3 regions of the Salinispora goodfellowii genome follow, and region 2 is predicted to be linked to each of the others. Evidence: riboswitches for the same ligand, from Rfam matches in the RefSeq annotation. Region 2 holds a riboswitch; each other region holds the start of a gene.

Region 1 (7,201 bases), on a different contig from region 2:
CCGGCTCCGACGCCGGCGGGGTCGTCCCCCGCGGCCGAGCCCACCACACCGCCGACGGGGCCCGCGGCAACCAGCCCGGTGGCGGCGACCGACAACGACGGCGACGGCGGCGGCGGCGGGATCGGCACGGCGGCGGCGATCGGCGGCGGGATCCTGTTGGTCCTGGTGGCCGGCGGCCTGGTGCTACTGCGCCGCCGACGCAGCACGGCCTGACCAACGGGTGCCGGGCGGCGTGACCGCCGCCCGGGCCACGCCACGCGTCGGGTTGCGGCGATCACCGGTCATCCCCGGTGGCATCGTTGAGCAGCGCGGCGAGTTCGGTCACCGCCCGCGGACGGGCCCCCGCCAGCTCCGGAATCCGGTCCAGGAGCCGGTGCACCAACGGCGCCCACGCCGGCACCAGGTCTGCCGCCGCGAGCAGGCCCCCATCGGCAAGGCCGTCCGCCGTGGCTACCGTCCGCACGCCACCGCTCGAGACCACCGCCACCGCGTCCGCCCAGCGGAAGGCGAGGTCGACATCGTGCGTAGAGAGCACCACCGTCGTACCCGCGGTGTGTAGGTCGTCCAGGGTGCGCAGCAGTGCTTCCACCCCGGCCGGGTCGAGCCCGGCGGTCGGTTCGTCGAGAATGAGCAGCCGCGGGTGCATCGCGACCGCACCGGCGATGGCCACCCGCTTGCGCTGGCCGTAGGAGAGTAGATGGGTGGGTCGCTCGGCGAGCGCCGACACACCGAGCGCCGCCAGCGCCGCGTCGCAGCGCCGCCGCACCTGCGTGGCCGAAAGCCCCAGGTTGACCGGTCCGAAGGAGACATCCTGCCAGACGTTGGCGGAGAAGAGCTGGTCGTCCGGGTCCTGCACGACCAGCTGCACCTGCTGCCGCAGCTCCCGAAGACCGGCCCGGGTGTGCCGTACCCGGGTGCCGGCGACGGCGATCTGGCCCGTGGCGGGCCGCAGCGCGCCGGCCGCCAGTCGGAACAGCGTCGTCTTGCCGCCACCGTTCGGACCCAGCACGGCCAGCCGCTGGCCGGGGTCGATCCGAAGATTGACCCCGGCCAGGATCGATCGGCCCGGCTGGTAGGCGAAGCCCACCTCATCGAACTCCAGTAGCGAGGCGTTCACCAAGGGGACACCAGCCCGGTGCTGACCGTGGCAATCGCGCCGAGCAACGCCGTGGTCGCCGCGACGAACGGCACCGACACCCGGTGCGCCGCCACCTGCACGGCGAGTGAACCGGTGTAGCCCCGTACCGCCAGTCCCTCCTCCAGCCGCCGCGCCCGGTGCAACGCCCGAACGAACACCGCCCCCGCCTGTCCGGCCAGCGACCGGTAGGCGGTCCGCCAGGTACGGAAGCCAAGCCGCGCCGCCTGCGCCTGCCGGACCGCATGCACGCTCTCCACCAGCAGGAAGAGCATCCGGTACGTCAACGCGGCAACCTCGGTGACCGCCGGGGGGATCCCCAGCCGGTGCAGTCGTGGCAGGACATCCGACAACGGTGTGGTGGCGGTGAACAGCAGCAGGCAGGTCAACGCCGCCACGGAGCGGCCCGCGGTCTGTGCCGCCAGCGGCAGGCCGGCGGGGTCGATGGCCAGTCGGGCCGGAGCCGGCATCGACACCAGCAACGGGACCGTGGAGGTGGCCACGAAGAACAGCGGCACCCGGGCCGCCCGCAGCACCACGACCAGTGGCACCCGTGCGGCGGCCAGCAGCACCGCCGCGGCGCCACCGGACAGGAGCGCGGCGGGCCAGGTGGGCAGGGCCACCGCGCAGACCAGCAGCCCGAGCGCGAGCAGCGCCTTCTCGGCGGGGTGCCGACCTCGCCAGGGACCGGTGTGCGCGGCGATGTCGAGGGCGAACACGCTAACCGCGCTGCCGATCGACCGCGTCGCGCTGCCGCTGCCGGGTCCGGGCGACACCGAAGTAGTAGCCGAGCAGGCCGGCGCCGAGCGCGGCCTGGAGAGCAAAGAACGCCGACTCCAGCTCGGCCGACGGCGGCTCGTAGATCGGCGAGAACCACGGCTGGTAGTCGGGGTGGTCGTCCACGATGGCCTGCTCGGCGAGGGCGTCCGCGCCGGAGAAGGGTTCCTCCCCCGACCCCAGGCCGAGCGCCAGCGGCACCACCGCCAGGAGCAGCACCGCGAGCAGCAACAGCAGGTTCACCCAGGAGAAGCGCCTCATGCCCGTACCTCCGCCGCCGGGCGCAGCAGGCCGAGCCGACGCAGGTCGTCTCCGCTGGTCCGACTCAGCAGGCGGACCACCAGAACGGTCAGCAGTCCCTCGCTGATCGCCAACGGAATCTGGGTCACGGCGAAGATCCCGCCGAACTTCGCCAGCGCACCGCCGACGCCGGAGACCGGGTCGGGGAACGCCAGGGCCAGCTGGGCGACGGTGACACCGTACGTCGCCAGGCTGCCCAGGGCCGCAGCGGCGAACACCGCCGGACCCAGTCCGCCGCCAGCGCGACGGACCATGGTGTAGCTCCCATACGCCACCCACGGGCCGACGATCGCCATCGAGAAGATGTTCGCGCCCAGCGTGCTCAGCCCGCCGTGGGCCAGTAGCAGCGCCTGGAACAGCAGCACAATGCCGCCCAGCACGCTCATCACCGGCGGTCGGAACAGCACCGCCCCCAGCCCGGTGCCGGTCGGGTGGGAACTCGACCCGGTCACCGACGGGATCTTCAATGCGGACAGCGCGAAGGTGAAGGCACCGGCCGCACCGAGCAGCAGTTTCGAGTCTGGATCTGCCCGGACCTGCCGGACCAGGGCCCGACTCCCGTGGACGACGAAGGGCGCGGACACGACGAACCACGCCGCCGCCTGTTCCGGAGGGAGATACCCCTCGGCGATATGCATCGAATGACCTTCCCTTCCAGCACCTCGTGGATGAGATCCGTGTCAAGGCCGGTCTCCTGGCTTCCGGATCGACGTTCACTCCAGCCTTCCCAGACCTGGTTGGGCCCAGTGGCACAGTCAGAGATCACTACCCGGTCACAGTGGCGAGGGCCGCGCCGGTCTTCCACCGGCTTCCCGTGCACCTTGACGGCGAGAGGCTATCGGGCACCCGCCCGGACGGCAAGCTGTCGATTCACACCAATCGCTACCCGCCTCCGCCGGCTACGACGAAACCGGACGCCACGCTGCACCACGAGCCGGGAACTTCAGCCCGGGCCAGAGCCCGGTTTCCTGGCCGTCAGGAGGGCGTAGCCGAGCGCACCGTCGGCGACCGCGGCCCGGGCCGCGGCCAAGACCGCCGGGGCCCGGTCGAAGTCCAAGCCGAGCGCCGCCGCCTGATCCGCGGCGGTCAGCCGCAGCACGGTCAGGCGCGCCTCGATCTGGTCGATCATCGTGGTGACCGCGGAGTCGTGCCGTTCGGTGTGGGTTGTCGTCAGTCCTGCGCCCGCCAACAGGGCGACGTACTCATCGAGGGGGCGCGCATCGGCAACGCAGGCGATCCACGCTCCCAACCCGGTCAGTTCGGGGGGCAGCCGGTCGGGGACGGCGACAACATCGGCCAGCCCGAGTTGACCGCCCGGGACCAGCACCCGGGCCAGTTCCCCCGCTGCGGTGGGCTTGTCGGGGAAGGTGCAGAAGGCGCATTCGCAGACCACCACCTCAACCGAATGCGAGTCGACAGCCAGCCGCTCGGCGTCTCCCCGCCGGAACCGCACCTGGTCGGCGAGCCCAACGGACCGGGCCACCCGGGTGGCCACCGCGACGTTGGAGCCGGCGAGGTCCACACCGGTCACCGTGCAGCCGTACTCGGACGCCAGCAGCAGCGCGCTGGCGCCTCGTCCGCTCGCCACATCGAGTACGCGTTCGCCGGTGGTCAGGCCCAGTCGGGCGGCGAGTCGGCGGGTCAGCGACGAACCACCGGGATGGTACGCCTCGCCGAGGAGCAGGGCGACCAGGTCCGAACCGTAAGCCGCGGCGCAGCAGCCCTTCGGATCCGCTGCGGGCTCACTCCTCGTCACCGGATCCGCCGCCCGACGTTGGTGGCGTCCCGCGCCACCCGCCGTCCGGCGGCGACGCCGCCGTCCGGGTGCTGGGCGACCTTCGACCCGTACGGAGAGTCGGTGATCATCGAGCGGAGCGCGAGTGCGTTGGGCACCACGTCGGCGACCGGCACCCCGGACATCTGCTCGCGGACCTGTTCCCGGTAGCCGACCGAGTTGTAGGCGCAGAACGGGATCAGTCTGCCATCCGGGGTGATCTCCTCGACGCAACACTTCATCAGCTGCCGCACATTGAGGGTGTACGGGTCCTGGAAGTCCTGGATCACGATCATGAAGGCCCGGTCGGTCAGGTTCGCCACCGCCTCGGGTAGGTTGACGCCGCAGGCGTCGGCACAGTCCAGCGCCGCGGCGGTCTGGGCGAGGCGCACCTTGGTCGTGTCGGTGCCCATGAACGCCGACGCAGACCACAGCTTCTCCAGTGCTTCCCGGACAGCGGGGTCCGGCACCACCCGGTTGGTGACGTAGTCGAGATGGTCCGCCACGTCGAGCAGCCGGGGAATCGGCACCACCCCGAAATCCTCGGCGCCGGGCGTGCCCGAGGTGAGCAGATAGGTGATCGACCGGCAGGTCGGGAAGCAGCACGGCACCGGGAAGAAGTCCTCGGCCCGGAACCAGTCGGGCCGCTGCCGCGCGACGAGGTGAATGATGTCGGAGTTGGTCAGCCGGGTCAGCGGGTCAAAGGGCGTGTGCCGGCCGGAGTGGGTGACCGGCTGGAACGAGACGCTCCGCACCGCCGGGTGCGCCAGGCCGTGGCTGATGATGGCGCCGAGTTCGTGCTCGTTGAGCCCCCGTTCGACCGCGGCCACCAGGGTGACGGTCAGGCCGGCCTCGGCGCAGTTGTCCAACGCGCGCTGCTTGATCTCACGCAGGTCCCGACCCCGGATCTCCCGGTGTGTTCGCTCGTCGAACCCGTCGAACTGCAGGTAGATGTTGACCGCCCGGCCGGGACGGTTCCGTTCGCCGAGCGCTGCCACGAACCTCCGGTCGCTGGCGAGCCGGATTCCGTTGGTGTTGAGGTTGACGGCCCGAATCGGGCGGACCTGGGCGGCGTCCACGAAGTCTAGGATCTGCCGGTGGATGGTGGGCTCTCCACCGGAGAACATCACCACCTCGGCCTCGCCCTCACTCGCCACGAAGACGTCGAGCATCCGCTCGCACTGCGCCAGGCTGATGGCGTACCCGTCGGGCTGGTGACCGGAGTCGGCGAAGCAGATCGGGCAGTCGAGGTTACAGCCGGTGTTGACCTCGATGATGCCCAGACAGGCATGCTGCTTGTGTTCCGGACACAGCCCGCAGTCCGCCGGGCAACCGTCGCGCACCTCGGTCTGGAAGGTCAGCGGGATCGTGCCGGGCTTGTTGAATCGGGCGCTGTCGAGGTACATCCGCGCGTCGCCGTACACCAACGCCTCGAACTGGCCGTGCTCCGGACAGCGCTTCCGCAGGTAGACCTTGTCGTCGCGGAGGTTGACCTGTCCGTCGACAACCACCTTGCAGACCGGGCAGATCGACTTTGTGTACTCGACGAAAATCTCATCCCGGTCCCGCTTCATGGCTCTCACCATTCCACGCCGCACTGCCCCGGCACGCCGGCTTGGTCGAATACTGCCCGGCGTGGCTGACCGACCGGCAGTGCCCCGCCCCGTGCTGGTGGCCGGGCCGGAGGGTAGCCCGGCACCGGCAGGTCAGCGCGACACCGGGGCACGAGCGCGGAGCAGCGCCGCAACCTGCAGACACCATTCGCGATTTTCCTGCTCGAAGCGACGCCCCCGCAGGCAGGTGAGGTACGGCCCGATCCGGTTGCTCTCGCGCAGGAACGTCTCCTCGGTCAGGTCACCGCGCAGCTGCCGGAGCATCCGGTCGAAGAGTTCCACCTTGGCGGCGGCGATGACCGCCCGCTCCTCGAGCTGGGCGATGACCGGTGCCGGGTCGAGTCGGTCCACGGCCTGGACCACGACGAGCAGGTCCTCCCGGGTCGACGACGGCTTCGACGGCACGGCGGCGAAGGCGGCCAGTTCGGCGAGGCCGGCGGGGGTGACCGTGAACAGCCGCTTGTTGGGGCGGTCGTGCTGGATGACCTGGCGACCAGTGATCAACCCCGCCCGTTCCAGCCTGGTCAACTCGGCGTAGAGCTGCTGGGGTACCGCGTACCAGAAGTTGGAGCAGGAAACATCGAAGATTTTGGCCAGCTGATAGCCGCTGTACTCTCCATCGAGCAGCGCCGCCAACACCGCGTGCCGCAGCGCCATGGCCACACCTCCCGCTCCGGGTGAGGACGGAATTCGGCGGGCCGGCACCGCGTCGCCGACCCTTCCCCCGAACCATACTCAATGATATGACTATTCCTGTTGTGGATTATCGGCGGCAGTTCTCCCGACCGTCGATCCTGCCCATCGTCACCCTGCCCACCGTCACCACGCGGAGCGAGACGGCCCCCACCGGCTTCCCCCGCACCCGGGACTCCCGGGGACCTGGAAGGACACCCCCATGAAGCTTGGCTACACGACCGGCTACTGGTCCTCCGGGCCGCCCGAGGGCGTCACGGCGGCTATCGCCGAGGCCGACCGACTCGGCTTCGACTCCGTCTGGGCCGCCGAGGCGTACGGATCGGACTGCCTCACCCCACTCGCGTGGTGGGGAGCGAGCACCTCCACGGTCCGCCTGGGCACCAACATCATGCAGATGTCGGCCCGCACTCCGACCGCCGCGGCGATGGCCGCGCTCACCCTCGACCACCTCTCCGGGGGCCGCTTCGTCCTCGGGCTCGGCGTGTCCGGCCCGCAGGTCGTGGAGGGATGGTACGGCCAGCCCTATCCGCGTCCGCTGGCCCGCACCCGGGAGTACATCGAAATCATCCGCGCCGTCCTCGCCCGGTCCGAGCCGGTTACGTACGACGGCGACTTCTTCCAGCTACCGCATCGCGGCGGCACCGGGCTGGGTAAGCCACTGAAGTCCACTGTCCACCCGCTGCGCGCCGACATCCCGATCTTCCTCGGCGCTGAGGGGCCGAAGAACGTCGCCCTAGCCGCCGAGATCGCCGATGGCTGGCTCCCGATCTTCTTCTCCCCCAAGGCGGACAGCTTCTACCGGGCCGCCCTGGCCGAGGGCTTCGCCCGCCCCGGCGCCCGCCGCGACCTGGACACATTCGAGGTCGCCGCGACCGTACCGATCGTCGTCCACGACGACATCGAGCG
Region 2 (7,201 bases):
GCTCGCGCGGTGCGACTACGGCGCCGGGACGCCACCGACCTGGTGCTCATGTCGGCGGAACGGGCGGTAGCTGAAGGTGAGGTGGTCGACCTGACCGCTCGGCTGCTGGCCAGCCTGGCACGCCAGGAACCCGACCTGGTCCGAGAGACGCTGCCCACTGTGTTGCCATGGGTGCGGTTCCTGCCTCCTGGAGAGGCCGAGCAGATGGCCGGTGAATTTGTCACCACGGCAGAAGCCGCTGCGGCGGTGGGCAACACCACGGCGTTGTCACAGCTACTCGCCGAGTGGCGGCACACGGCCGAAGTCCACGCCGACCCCGACCTTCACCGAATCCTCGCCACCCCGAGTTCCGACGACTTCGGGCCGGTCGATCTCCCGGACAGCGAGTGAACGCCAAACGCGGCGATCGGGTCGCACCACCTCCACGTCCCGGCGCCTACACCCTACGTTTCGCTACAGCTGACGCAGCAAAGGGCTGGGAAGAACTCTGTCGCCAGGCAGCCGCCAACACCCGGGCCGCGTTCGACAAACTTGAATCAAACCCCTGCCCCTCCCCACCGACCAGCCGCCAGCACCCCCTCAAGGGATCCCTCGCCACCTGTAAGCACAACGGGAAGACGCTGCCGCAGTGGCAATACGAGGTCACCGCGGGGGGGCCGCGTCTGGTACGTGGTTGACCACGACACCCGCACCTGCTGGCTCAGACACGCCGGCACCGGACACCCCAAGGCCACCGACTAACGCATAGGACGCCCTGATCCTGGAGTCGGCTGGTGTGGCCGGCTGCCGGTCCGGCCCATGCTGAACTGGCCGGACGAGTCGACACCGACAGTCGCCTGGCGCTGCGTGCGCTACTTCGTCAAGGAACATCCGCGCCAGGCGTGGTGCAAGCCGTCCTGCGGCAACCGCGCTCACGTGTCCCGGCACTACGAGAAGTATGTCCGCGACCGGTGGGAACTTTGGGCTGCCTGCGGACAGGTGTAGATGTGACAGCTGAGATGCGGGTCCGGATCCGGGCCGGAGACACCGACGCGTTCGGTGAGCTATTCGATGAGCATGCCGAAGCGGTTCGTCGACACGCGTTGTGGAGTGAGGGCAATCCGACGCACGCCGAGGACGTGGTCTCGCTGACCTTTCTTGAGGCGTGGCGGGTCCGCGAGTCCCTGTGCCCGGAGGGAGAGGGCCTGCGGCCGTGGTTGCTCGGCATCGCCACCAATGTGCTGCGCAACCGGCGGCGGACCGCGCGCCGGCACCGGCAGGCGTTGCGGCGGCTGCCATCCGGTGACTCGGTCCCGGACTTCGCCGACGAGGTGGTCGGCCGAATGCACGACGCCGACCAGGTTGCCACAGCCCTGGCTGCGCTGCGGACACTCCGCCGAGCAGACCGGGAGGTCTTCCTGCTCTGCGTCTGGTCGCAACTGGACTATTCAGCTGCCGCCGAGGCCCTGGGCGTACCTATTGGAACCGTGCGCTCGCGGCTGTCCCGGGCTCGGACCCGGCTGCGAGCACTGACCCACCAAGAGCTGGTGCGTACCCGAATGATCCCCGTCGAGCAGGGAGAGTACCGATGAGCGAGCCCACCGCTCCCCGTGTGCCGGCCATGCCGGCGACGCGCCGGCAGACACTGCGGCGGCACCTGATAAACGAGATCGAACGGCCGGTCCAGCGGTCACGGCGGAGGTTGTTGCTGGCGCCGGCAGCGGGTGTGCTGGCGGTCGCGGTCGGGGTTGCCGCCCAGCCGTGGCAGCTGGACCACCCGCCGTTGACCGTGGCGGTCCAGCAGGGGAGTCACAGCGGCGCGACCCTGCTCCTGAATGAGATGGCTGCAACGGCCGCCTGCAAGCGGGGCCCATCGGCTGGCGAGGGCGAGTACGTCTACGTCAAGAGTCGGGGGGCGTACGCCGAGTTGGGCAATGGTCCGGCCCAGCTGCAACCGATACACGAGCGGGAGATCTGGATCCCACGGTACGAACGAGGTGACGGACTGCTTCGCGAGCCACTCGTCAACTTGCCGATCATCGGCGTGATTCCGGAACGGACGACGCTCACGAACATGACGCCGAACGCGACGGCTGTCGATCTACCCACTGATCCCGATGAACTGCTGGCGAAGCTCTACCGGGAGCGGGATGAGCGGGGCCAGGGAAGCAGCCGCGATGGCGCGGCGTTCACCGCGATCGGTGACATTCTGCACGAGTCGTTGGTGCCGCCGCGGACGAGCGCCGCGCTCTATCTGGCTGCGGCGAAGATTCCGGGGGTTGAGGTGGTCCGTGGGGTCACCGACGCAGCCGGCCGACCGGGGATAGCCGTCGCGCGCACCGAAAGAAGCCGACGAGACGAGTGGATTTTCGATAGACACACGTATGATTATCTCGGCCAACGCAGCTACCTCGTGGCGGACACCGCCGACGGACCAGCCGGGACGGTGTTCAGCACGACCGCAGTGCTGCAGCGGGCCGTGGTGCCGAAGCTCGGAGAGCGCCCGGCGCCACAGCCGACACCGGTATGCGGCTGGGAGCAGGAGCGCGGCGGCGGCTGATCGGGGGTGCCCGGCGGGCCGGCGGAGGTGGATCACCCCGCCGGCCACCGAGCGCTAGCCGGATCAACAGTTGCGCAGCTCGGGAGACTGGTTGAGCAGCTGACCGCGGACGGAGATGAAGCGGCGGTAGGTTTCCGAGTCGACCGCGGAGTGCCGGAACGCCGCGACCCGGTGACAGTTCTGGAAGGCCAGCTTGACGCCGAAGTGGCGTTCAAGGCTGGACCGGATGGCGTCGCTGGCCAGCGCGCGCAGGAGCTGACCCCGCTCCTCCTCGGTCGGCGGCGGGACGACGTTGTCGGCGAACTCGGCGTCGGAGGACGCCAGCTCCGCCGCCACCCGGCTGACGGTCTGCCAGGCGTACGGCAGCGAGTCGCGGACGCAGGAGACGAAGGCGTCGTCGGCAACGGGGCCCGACTCGGCGGCCCGCAACAGGTCCGGTGGCACGGTGAGAGACATGATCCTCCTCAGTTGATAATGATCGCGGTTTTCATTACTGTTGCGTGCTGAGCACACCACGCAACGTCCACCGCGTCAATGACGCCACGTGGTGTGGCTCCGTCGGATTCACCCGATGCGCGGTCCTCAGGACATGCGCCCACCTCAGGGCCGTTTGACAGCGCCGCTCGCAGCAGCCCAGACTGTCGCGACAACTCAACCAACGCGTGCGTGCGGGGGAAGTCCGGTCAAAATCCGGCGCTGGCCCGCAACGGTAGGCCGTCGAGGTTCATCTGCGACGGCAAGCCCGAATACCCGCCACGCTCGCGCACCCCTACCCACCCGTCGTGGCCCACGGGTCGGAGGCCCCGACCCGACGCTGACCAACAGCGCTCGGCTGGGTTCTGACGACCGCAGGGCGGAAAGGCACTCCTGATGGTCGTGTCCCACCTTCGATCCACACTCCGCACCCGCGCCGCCGGCCTGTTGGCCGCCGCCGTCGCCGGGATCGCCCTGACCGCTGTCGAGCCCGCCCCCCAAGCCGCGCGAGCCGACGCCTGTGCCGGCACCTCGGGCGTCACCGTGGTGATCGACTTCACCGCTTTCGGCGGCGAGGTCGAGGTCGCCTGCGCCCCCGGCGACCCGGACACCGGGCTGACCGCCATCCAGGACGCCGGCTTCGCCGTCGAGGGCACCGCCCGCTGGGGTCTTGCCTTCGTCTGCCGACTCGGCGGCCTGCCCACCCCGGACGTCGAGCCCTGCATCGACACCCCGCAGGCCAGCGGGTACTGGTCGTACTGGCACGCGTCCAGCGGCGGTGACTGGGAGTACAGCGACAAGGGCGTGCTCAACTACGACCCGGCCCCGGGCAGCGTCGAGGGTTGGTCCTACGGTGCCAGCGAGCCGCCGAGCATCCCCGCCCCCTGATTCACCCGCGCCGCTGGTGTGACCAGTGGCGCACCCCGGGTGCCCGGAACTGTCCTGGCGTCGTCACACGCCCTAGCGGTACGGTGACGGGCACCCGGTACACACTGGGCACAACTGCATAAGTCCCGCGTGGGGGGAAGCCGGTGCGATGCCGGCGCTGACCCGCAGCCGTGAGCGAGAGAACCCTTTCGCGAGCCGGAATGCCCCGCCCGGGACGAGCGGCTTCCACTGTCGAGGTCTACAGGGTGAAGTCCGGTCCGCCGAGGTCTGTCCACCCCGCTCACCGCAGTACGCGGAGCGGGGTTTTCGTATCCCGGGTGCTTGCCGGAGCTCACCGACTGCTCTAGAAAGGCACCCCCTCATGGCCCTGTCCCGGCGCCTCGCCACCGGTCTCGGCGCGGCCGCGGCAACCACCCTCGCCGCGGTAGCCGCCGCCCCACTGACCGTGGTGGCGGCCCCCGACCCGGACCACGCCGCCGCAGCCCGCGCAGCGGCGTCCTGGCTCGCCGACGAATTCACCGATGGCGTCCTGCCCGGCCCGATCAACCCGGAGGACTGGGGGCTGACCATCGACGGTCTCCTCGCGCTCGCCGCCACCGGGGTCGACCCGTCGACCCGGCAGGCGGCGACCGCCCAGGTCGCGGCGAACGTGCGCGCCTACAACAGCTACGACCACTGGGGCATCGAGGGCTTCACCGACGGCGGGGCGACCGCGAAGCTGCTCTACGCCGCCTCCGCCTCCAGCGCCGACCCCACCGACTTCGGCGGCTACGACCTGCGGGCCGAGACCCTGTCGCTGATCGCCGGAGCGGACATCGACCACCAGCGGGGACGGATCACCAGCGCTACCACCCCACAGACCGGCGCAGACCCCAGTAACACCTTCGACCAGTCCTTCGCCGTGCTGGGCCTGACCCGCAGCGGCGGCGTACCGCAGGACGCGGTGGACTTCCTCATCCGGCAGCAGTGCGCGGCGGGCGGCTTCCGCCTCTACCCGGACACGGCCGACGGGCCCTCGCCGTCCTGCGACGACCAACCCGACGCCACCCTCGACGTCGACTCGACCGCGATGGCCGTGCAGGCGCTGCTGAGCGCCGCCGAGGACGGTGCCACAAGCGCCGCCGACGCGGCCGCCGCCGGCGCGGACTGGCTGGTGTCCCAGCAGCACACCGACGGGTCGTTCGGCGGCTCCGGGCCGACCACCGGAAAGAATTCCAACAGCACCGGCCTGGCCGGGCAGGCCCTCGCCGCCGCCGGACGCGACCCGGCAGCCACCGAGGCGGCGGTGGCGCTGGCCGCGCTCCAGCTGACCGCGGCGAGCGGCGGGGCGGCCGCCGCGGAGGCGGGCGCCATCGCCTACAACGCCGACGGGCTCGCCGCCGCCGTCGCGGACGGGCTCGGCGACAACAGCCGGGACCAGTGGCGTCGGGCCACCGCCCAGGCGCTGCTCGGGCTCGCCCAGGTGCCGCTGGGTCGGATCGGCCTCGACCCGCCGCCGACCGGGCAGCCCACCCCGACCGGCACCGCCTCGCCCACCGGATCGCCGACCGGCACCGGATCGCCGACGCCGACCGCCACCGCCAGCCCGACACCGAGCGCCACCGGGACCGCCCCGCCGGAGCCGCCCGCCGCGTCACCGACCGGCAGCGCTCCGGTGACTCCCACACCGACCACCTCCAGCCCCGGTGGTGGGCTGCCGACCACCGGCGCGGCGATCACCAGCTACGTGCTGCTCGCGGTACTGCTGCTCGGTGGCGGCGTCGGGCTGCTCATCCTCGGCCGTCGGCGGGCGAATTGAGCCGCAGGACGCTCCGCGGCTCAGTGGCCGTCGCCCTGGTCGCCGCCGGCTCGGTGATCGGGCCGGGGAGCCCGGCGGTAGCCGCCGGGCTCCCCGGCTACTGCCCGGACGCCTCCGGCGTCACCGTCGTGGTCGACTTCAACGAGCTCGGGGGCGGAACGGTTGTCCGCTGCGCCCCGGGCAGCCAGGCCACCGGGCTGGCCGCACTGAAGGGCGCCGGCTTCCCGATCACCGGCACGCTGCGCTGGGGCGAGGGATTCATCTGCCGGATCGAGGGCAAACCGTCGGCGGACGCGGAGAAGTGCGTCGACACGCCGCCGGCCAGCGCCTACTGGTCGTACTGGCACGCCCCGAACGGTGGCAGCTGGACCTACAGCGACAAGGGGGTGCTGAACCGTACGCCCCCGGCGGGCAGCTTCGAGGGCTGGTCGTTCTCCCTCAACCGCGACCCCAACGACGCGCCCCGCCCCGGGGTCACCCCGCGCCGCCCCGCACCGCCGCCCGCCTCGCCACCGCCGGCAGCACCGCCGACGAGCGACGTACCGGTGGCACCGCCACCGGCGGGCGGAGACGTAGCGCCGCCGCCCGCCGACGGCGGTCAGCCCGGGGCAACCGGCGAGCCGACCACCGTTGATCCGTCGACTTCGGCCACCGCCGCGCCGTCCGCCAGCGCGGCAGGCCACCCGTACCCGGAGACTGCCACCGCCTCGACGCAGCCGGGCTCCGCCGACGAGCCCGTGCGGACCGACGCCGTTGCCCGCGAGGAGGGGGGCGTACCGCTGGGCACGCTGGCCGGGGTGCTGCTGCTGGCCGCCCTCACCGCCGGGGGCCTGGTCGCCGCCCGACGACGACGGGTCGCCGACCCGGATGACTGACGCCACGGCGGACCGCCACGCGACCGCCAATCGCCGGATGACTGACGCCACGGCGGACCGCCACGCGACCGCCAATCGCCGGATGACTGACGCCGCGGTGGACAGCCCCGCGACCGCCGATCGGTGGTCGGCCCGCTGGTCCGCCTGGCGACTGCCGCGCGGGCTGCACCCGGGCGCCTGGTGGCTCTGGGCGCTCGGGCTGGCGACCGCGGCCAGCCACACCACCAACCCGCTGGGGCTCACCCTGCTGGTCGCGGTCGCCGCGCTGGTGGTCGTAGCGCGACGCGGGCACGCCCCCTGGGCGCTGGCGTTCCGCATGTACGTCTGGCTCGGCGTGGTGATCGTCGCGATGCGGGTGGTGTTCCGGATCGTCTTCGGTGGCGGGCAGGGCGAGCACGTGCTGGTCCGGTTGCCGGAGATCCCGCTGCCGGAGTGGGCGGCGGGTATCCGCCTGCTCGGGCCGGTCGCCGCCGAGCAGGTCCTCGGCGGGTTCTACGACGGGCTCCGGTTGGCGACGATGCTGATCTGCCTGGGGGCGGCGAACGCCCTCGCCAACCCGAAGCGGCTCCTCAAGGCCGTACCGGGAGCGTTGTACGCGGTGGGCACGGCGGTGGTGGTCGCCCTGTC
Region 3 (7,201 bases), on a different contig from region 2:
TCGGGCTGTTGCTGCTCGCCATGTCGGCGGGAGCGGTGGTGGCGATGCCCACCTCCGGTCTGGTCGCCCAGCGGCTGGGAACGGCCCGGACGGTGGTGGCGGCGACCCTGCTGCTTGCGGCCGGCGCGGTGACCGCCGGTGTCTCGGCCAGCGCGGCCGCCTGGCTGCCCGGGGTCGCGGTGGGTCTGTTCGCCTTCGGCTACGGCACCGGCACCTGTGATGTCGCGATGAACATCGAGGGAGCTGCCGTTGAGCGGCGGCTCGGCCGCACGGTTATGCCTCGGTTCCACGCCGCGTGGAGCCTGGGTTCGGTGGCCGGGGCTGGCCTCGGTGCGCTGGCCGCCCAGGTGGGGCTGGCGGTTGGCGTACACCTGTCGCTTATCGCCGGGGCGATACTGGTCGGCACGGTGTTCGGCGCCCGGGCGTTCCTGCCGCTCCCCGATTCACCGCCGGCCGCCGACCGGGTCTCCCCGGCAGCCCGCCGCCAGGCGCTGCTGGCCGCCTGGCGGGAGCCACGGACCCTGCTGATCGGCCTGTTTGTGCTGGTAGCAGCGTTCAGCGAAGGGGTCGCCACCGACTGGGTCGCGGTCGCGTTCGTTGACGGCTACGGTGTCACGGAGGCGGCCGGAGCCGCCGTCTACGGAGTGTTCGTGATCGGCATGACCGTAGGACGGACCGTCGGCACCCTCGCCCTGGACCGCTGGGGCCGGGTGCCCGTGCTCAGCACCACGACCCTGCTCGCCGTGGTCGGCGTGAGCGTGGCGGTGCTGGCCGGTTCCGGACCGGTTGCGGTCGCCGGCGTGGCGCTGTGGGGCCTCGGCGTCTCTCTCAGCTTCCCGGTGGGGATGAGCGCTGCGGCCAATGAGGAGGAGCACGCCCCGGCCCGGGTCAGCGTGGTGGCCGTGATCGGCTACACCGCGTTCCTCGCCGGACCACCGCTGCTGGGCCTGATCGGGGATCGGGTCGGGACGCTGCACGCCCTGCTGGTCGTGCCGATCCTGCTGCTGCCGTCGCTGGCGTTGCTACCGGCGACCCGCCCTCCTCGCTGACCGTCCCGGCGCGGGCAGTGAACGCTCGGCCGGCCCTCGCGTATCCTCAATGGACTGCGTCGGGAGGCGTAGTTGATCCGAATCCTTGCCCACCACCGTCAGCTGAGCTGGCGGGCGGCGGCACGGCCGGCGACCCGGCCGGAGAAGAGACAGCCGCCGAGGAAGGAGCCTTCCAGGGCGTTGTAGCCCATCATGCCGCCACCGCCGAACCCGGCGACCTCGCCGGCGGCGTAGAGGCCGGGAAAGGCGTCGCCCTCGCGGGTACGGCAGCGACCGTCCAGGTCGGTCTCCAGCCCACCGAGGGTCTTGCGGGAGAGGACGTTGAGCCGTACGGCGATCAACGGCCCGGCCTTCGGATCCAGGAGGCGATGCGGCGCGGCGACCCGCAGGAGCCGGTCACCGCGGTAGGTGCGGGCGGAGCGGATCGCCTTGACCTGGGCGTCCTTGCAGAAGGTGTTGGTGAGCTGTTGGTCCCGTTCGGCGACGAGCGTACGGATCCGGCCGACCTCGATCGCCGGCACATCCGGGTCGGCGACGCGGTTCATCCCGGCGACGAGGTCGTCGAGGGTGTCCGCGACGACGAAGTCCTCGCCGTGCCGCTTGAACGCCTCGACCGGCCCGGGAGCACCGGCGCGCACCCGGGACAGCAGCAGCTTGAGGTTCTTGCCGGTCAGGTCCGGGTTCTGCTCGGAGCCGGAGAGCGCGAACTCCTTCTCGATGATCTTTTGGGTGAGGAGGAACCAGGAGTAGTCGTAGCCGCTGTGGCGCAGGTGGCGCAGGGTCCCGAGGGTGTCGAAGCCGGGGAAGTACGGAGCCGGTAGCCGGTTGCCGGCGGCGTCCAGCCAGAGCGAGGAGGGGCCGGGCAGAATGCGAATTCCGTGGTTCTCCCAGATCGGATCCCAGTTCCGTAGCCCTTCGACGTAGTGCCACATCCGGTCCGGGTTGATGATGTTGGCGCCGGCCTCCTCGGCGATTCCCAGCATCCGGCCGTCCACGTGGGCCGGCACTCCGGCCACCATCCGCTTCGGCGGGCTGCCGAGCCGCGCCGGCCACGCCCGGCGGATCAGGTCGTGGTTGCCGCCAATGCCGCCGCTGGTGACGATGACGGCCTGGGCCCGGGCCTGGAACTCGCCGATCACGGTGCGGCTGCTCGGCCGGCCCCGCTCGGCCGTGGTCGGCTCCAGCCGGCTGCCATGCACCCCGACCACCGCACCGGCTTCCACGAGTAGCCCGTCAACCTGGTGGCGGAACGCGAACCGGATCCGCCCGGTGTCGACGTGCGCCCGTACCCGTCGCTCGAACGGCTCCACCACGCCGGGACCGGTGCCCCAGGTGATGTGGAACCGCGGAACCGAGTTGCCGTGCCCACCGGGCCGGCCGTCGCCGCGTTCGGCCCAGCCGACCACCGGGAAGAAGCGATGCCCGTACTGCCGCAGCCAGGACCGTTTCTCTCCGGCGGCGAAATCCAGGTACGCCTCGGCCCAGGCGCGCGGCCACCGGTCCTCGTCGCGGTCGAACTGGGCGCTGCCGAACCAGTCCTGCCGGGCCAGCGCGAGGGAGTCCCGAACGCCCATCCGCCGCTGCTCGGGGCTGTCAACCAGGAACAGCCCGCCCAGGCTCCAGAACGCCTGTCCGCCCAGGTTCTGCTCCCCCTCCTGGTCAACGAGGAGCACGCTCCGGCCGAGGTCTGCCGCCTCGGCGGCGGCGACCAGCCCGGCCAGACCGGCTCCGACCACGACGACGTCAGCTTCCACGGATGCCTCCTTTGGTGGGGCGGACATTGACCCGCTTCCGGGCCGATCGCGGGAGCGGGACGGCGCCGGGGGGTTGCCCCACCGTGCCGCAGCCGACCGGGCGACGCCACCAGTTCCGCGCTGGGTGAGCATGAGTATTGTCAATGCGCGCGGTTCGTGGGCGGTCGGGCCGGCTGGCAGTGCGAGGGGCGGTGACCGCGATGGGCCTCGCGGAACGGCTGGTCGTGCATCGGATGCTCACCGAGCGTAGCTCGACCCTCGTGGACGAGCTGGTCGGCGCGGTTGTCGACCAGGTTCCGATCTACCGCGAACTCGGTGAAACCCAACTTCGGGAGGTCACCGCCATCGCCCGGTGGGCCGTCACCCGGCTCACCGAGATGTGGGTGGACGGCACCCGGCTGACCGCCCGGGACATCAGCCGCTTTCGGGGCATCGGCGCCACCCGCGCCACGGACGGTCGACCACTGCTGGCGGTGCTGCGTGCCTATCGGGTCGCGGCGGCCATCATCACAGACGCTGTCGCCGAGCATGCCCCGCCCGGGCTGACCGTCGCCGACCTTGCCGCATTGGTGCAGGCCCTGGTCGCCGCGCTCGATGAGCTGTCCGAGGCGTTGGCCAACGGCTACCAGCACAAGGCCGCCGAGTTGATCACCGACCGGCGCCGACTGATCGACGAGTTCCTGCACGATCTGCTCGCCGGTCGCCAGACCTCGCCCGGCGCCCTCGCCGACCGTACCGAGCAGCTCAACGTTCGCGTCCCCGCGAGCTTCGGTCTCCTCCTCGCCGTCGGCGGCCCGGCGAGTCCGGAGGCCCACCCCGCCCGCGTCGCCGTGCTCGTTGCGGCTCCAGCCGTCGGCGCGGACCACGGCCCGGTCGACCTGAGTACCGGTGCGCTGCTGAGCACGGTGCGGGCCGGCGCGGGTGTCCTGCTGCTCCCGGACGAGCACGATCGGTCCGCGGTGGCGGCGGCCGTGGCCGCGGACGGTTGGCGGGCCTGTCTGATCAGCGGCGCCTCCCCGGCGACCCTGCCGCAGGACTATCGGGCAGCGGTTGCCGCGCTCAAGCACGCACCCGTGGCGGCGTTCGCCCGCCGGACCGTCCTCGACCGCGGCGACGCGCTCACCGTCGCGGTACTGCACGGAGCGCCCCCCGTTGACCGTGCCGCACTGCACGCCGCGGTCCTCGGCCCGGTGCTCACCCCCGCCAACACCCACCTGCTCGAAGGCCTGCACGCGTACCTCACCCACGGGTCGGCGAGCGAGGCCGCGACCGCGGTTGGACTGCACCCGCAGACCATGCGCCATCGGCTTCGCCGGCTCACCGAGCTCACCGGCCGCAGCCTGACCCACTCCTGGGACCGGCTCGTGCTCGCGGTGACGCACGCCTCACTCCCGCCGCCCCCGGGGTGGTGAGCCGGCCGATGCCTTCCCGCGGGCTTGGTGCCCCCGTTGGCGTGCATCCTCAGCGCGTCATCAGGTGGCGTACAGACGGCACTCAGCCATGGGTGGTGCACTGGAGGCCGGCGGCGCTGGAGTTTCAAGGAGGAGCGGCATGGGCTGGTTCAGTCGGAAGCGGTCGCGTACCTGGGGATCAGACGGGGTGCCGACGAAGCTCGACCGGGAGGGCACCCGCGCGGACCTGGTGGCGCTGGAGCAGTTCGTCGCCAGCCGGACCGGGGTCGAGTTCTACCTGGAGCCGGAGACGACGGCGACGGACACGACGGTGGTGGCGATCGCACATGACGGCGAGTGGATCCGCCGCCGTACCGGGTCGCCGCGGGTTGCCGCATCACTCGCCCGCCGGCTGGCCCTGCCGCTCTACGAAGCGGCCAAGATGGGCTATCCGGAGCGGATGCGCGCCTGGAACCGGGCCCACCCGGAGCGGCGCCTGCGGTAGCCGCCGCGCCCTCCGGGGCCGTTGCACCGGGACCGGTTGACCGCTGGTCTCCCCTCGTTTCGTTGACCGGAACGTATTGGTGTGGCAGAGTTCGCGGCCGGACGGCAGTGAAGGAAGCCGGTGTGAATCCGGCGCGGTCCCGCCACTGTCACCGGGGAGTGATCTTCCTTGCGGAGCCACGACCGTGCGTCGCGCGGTTGGAAGGCCGGGGGTGAGCGTCGATCCGGGAGCCAGGATACTTCGGCCGTCGGTGCACCCCAGGGCGTGGATACCCGAGGAGGAACCGATGACGCGTAGCGTCCCAGCTATCGACAGCTGTCGCATTATCCTGGCGGGCGGCGGTATGCCCGCGACCGGTCCGTGGCCGGGCGCCGCCGCGACTGGCCCCGCCGCCGAGAATGTCCCCGCTGCCGTGCTTGGTGCCGCCGTTCTCGGCCCCGCTGCCCGCGGTTGATCGCTGCCTGACGCGGGCCCGGTCGGCCGCCCAGTCGGGTGGCCCGAGACGGCGCCCGTGAAGCCGAATCATCTCCCGTTTCGCTGATCGTCCGCCCCTCGACGCGGGCTTCACTCTCCGGAGCTTCCCGTGCGCATTCTGTTGCTATCTACCGCCGACACCGACCTGCTCGCCGCGCGAGCCAGCGGGGCCGACTACCGCCTGGCCAACCCGACCCGGGTGGCCGTTGACGGCGTACCGGAACTGCTCGACGGCGTGGAACTGGCCGTCGTCCGCCTGCTCGGTGGCCGGGCCGCGTGGCCGGACGGATTGGCGGCGGTCCTCGCCTCGGACGTGCCAACGGTGCTGCTGGGCGGGGAGAGCGTCCCCGACGCCGAGCTGACCGCCGCCTCCACCGTGCCCTCCGGTGTCGCCACCCAAGCCCTCTCCTACCTGGTCGAGGGGGGCCCGGAGAACCTGGCGCAGCTGGCCCGGTTCCTGTCCGACACGGTGCTGCTCACCGGCGAGGGGTTCGCGCCCCCCACACCGACCCCGGCGTACGGGATGCACGGTGACTGGTCGACCGACCCGGACCGGCCGACCGTCGGGATCGTCTTCTACCGGGCGCACGCGCTCGCCGGCAACACCGCCTTCGTGGACACGCTCGCCGGCGCCGTGGAGGCCGCGGGGGGCAACGCGGCACCGATCTTCTGCGGCTCGCTGCGTGGGCTGACCGCCGGCGCGGGCCCACTGGAGCTCTTCGCCCGCTGTGACGCCCTGCTGGTCACCGTGCTCGCCGCCGGGGGCACCGTGGCCACCGACGCAGCCGGTGGTGGGGACGAGGACGCCTGGGACGTGGGCGCGCTCGCCGCCCTCGACCTGCCGGTCATCCAGGCGCTCTGTCTCACCAGCACGCGGGAACAGTGGGCCGCCAGCGACGCCGGACTATCGCCTTTGGACGCGGCGATGCAGGTGGCGATCCCCGAGTTCGACGGGCGGATCGTCACCGTGCCGTTCTCGTTCAAACAGCTCGACGCCGACGGGCTGTCGGTCTACGCGCCGGACCCGGAGCGCGCCGCCCGGGTGGCCGGAATCGCCGTCCGGCACGCCCGGCTGCGGCACCTGCCGAACGCCGGCAAGCGGGTGGCGGTGGTGCTCAGCTCGTACCCGACGAAGCACTCCCGGGTCGGCAACGCCGTCGGCCTGGACACCCCGGCCAGCGCGGTGCGGCTGCTCGCCGCGCTCGCCGCCGCCGGCTACGACCTCGGCGCGACGCCCGTCCCGGACGACGGGGACGCCCTCATCCACGCCCTCATCGCCGCCGGCGGCCACGACGTCGAGTGGCTCACCCCCGAGCAGCTCGCCACCGCCAGCGCGCGGGTGCCGCGGGAGACGTACCGGCGGTGGTTCGACCAGGTGCCGGCGCCGCTGCGCGCCGCCATGGTCCGCCACTGGGGGGAGCCGCCGGGGGAGCTGTACACCGACGGCGGCGACCTCGTCCTGGCCGGTCTGCGGTTCGGCAACGTGGTCCTGCTGATCCAGCCGCCCCGCGGCTTCGGGGAGAACCCGATCGCCATCTACCACGACCCGGACCTGCCCCCCAGTCACCACTACCTGGCCGCGTACCGGTGGCTGGCCGCCCCCGCCACGACCGGGGGCTTCGGCGCGGACGCCGTGGTACACCTGGGCAAGCACGGCACCCTGGAGTGGCTGCCGGGCAAGGGCCTCGGGCTGGCCGCCGACTGCGCCCCGGACGCGGTCCTCGGTGACCTGCCGCTGGTGTACCCGTTCATCGTCAACGACCCGGGGGAGGGGACGCAGGCCAAGCGCCGCGCGCACGCGGTCGTCGTCGACCACCTGGTGCCGCCGATGGCCCGCGCCGAGACCTATGGGGACCTGGCGAAGCTGGAGCAACTACTCGACGAGTACGCCACCGTGCAGGCGCTCGACCCGGCGAAGGCGCCCGTCGTACGAGGACAGATCTGGGAGCTGGTGCGCACCGCGGAACTGCACCACGACCTGCACCAGTCGGAGATGCCGGCCGCCGATGACTTCGACGACTTCGTGTT

Evidence for each region. A riboswitch is a leader RNA that binds a small molecule or an ion and turns the genes downstream of it on or off. The one in region 2 is predicted to bind cobalamin.
Region 1: another riboswitch for cobalamin. It lies ahead of T398_RS09320 (energy-coupling factor ABC transporter permease); the one in region 2 lies ahead of T398_RS18610 (SCO2322-related protein).
Region 3: another riboswitch for cobalamin. It lies ahead of cobN (cobaltochelatase subunit CobN); the one in region 2 lies ahead of T398_RS18610 (SCO2322-related protein).

Annotation. Positions count from the first base shown of each region.
Region 1 covers NZ_JCANTD010000006.1:127,738-134,938, reverse strand. Annotated here, with positions in the region: gene T398_RS09340 (copper resistance CopC family protein) at 1-213, shown strand, start outside; gene T398_RS09335 (energy-coupling factor ABC transporter ATP-binding protein) at 275-1,117, opposite strand; gene cbiQ (cobalt ECF transporter T component CbiQ) at 1,114-1,854, opposite strand; gene T398_RS09325 (energy-coupling factor ABC transporter substrate-binding protein) at 1,856-2,173, opposite strand; gene T398_RS09320 (energy-coupling factor ABC transporter permease) at 2,170-2,850, opposite strand; cobalamin riboswitch at 2,880-3,051, opposite strand; gene T398_RS09315 (class I SAM-dependent methyltransferase) at 3,156-3,968, opposite strand; gene T398_RS09310 (radical SAM protein) at 3,965-5,560, opposite strand; gene T398_RS09305 (PadR family transcriptional regulator) at 5,693-6,256, opposite strand; gene T398_RS09300 (hypothetical protein) at 6,343-6,498, shown strand; gene T398_RS09295 (LLM class F420-dependent oxidoreductase) at 6,495-7,201, shown strand, end outside.
Region 2 covers NZ_JCANTD010000021.1:50,854-58,054, forward strand. Annotated here, with positions in the region: gene T398_RS18585 (hypothetical protein) at 1-390, shown strand, start outside; gene T398_RS18590 (CGNR zinc finger domain-containing protein) at 799-984, shown strand; gene T398_RS18595 (RNA polymerase sigma factor) at 987-1,571, shown strand; gene T398_RS18600 (CU044_5270 family protein) at 1,568-2,539, shown strand; gene T398_RS18605 (SCO5389 family protein) at 2,603-2,995, opposite strand; cobalamin riboswitch at 3,190-3,311, shown strand; gene T398_RS18610 (SCO2322-related protein) at 3,410-3,901, shown strand; cobalamin riboswitch at 3,991-4,128, shown strand; gene T398_RS18615 (prenyltransferase/squalene oxidase repeat-containing protein) at 4,263-5,699, shown strand; gene T398_RS18620 (SCO2322-related protein) at 5,696-6,574, shown strand; gene T398_RS18625 (energy-coupling factor transporter transmembrane protein EcfT) at 6,657-7,201, shown strand, end outside.
Region 3 covers NZ_JCANTD010000006.1:189,790-196,990, forward strand. Annotated here, with positions in the region: gene T398_RS09630 (MFS transporter) at 1-1,049, shown strand, start outside; gene T398_RS09635 (FAD-binding dehydrogenase) at 1,148-2,803, opposite strand; gene T398_RS09640 (PucR family transcriptional regulator) at 3,004-4,215, shown strand; gene T398_RS09645 (hypothetical protein) at 4,355-4,699, shown strand; cobalamin riboswitch at 4,810-4,940, shown strand; gene cobN (cobaltochelatase subunit CobN) at 5,283-7,201, shown strand, end outside.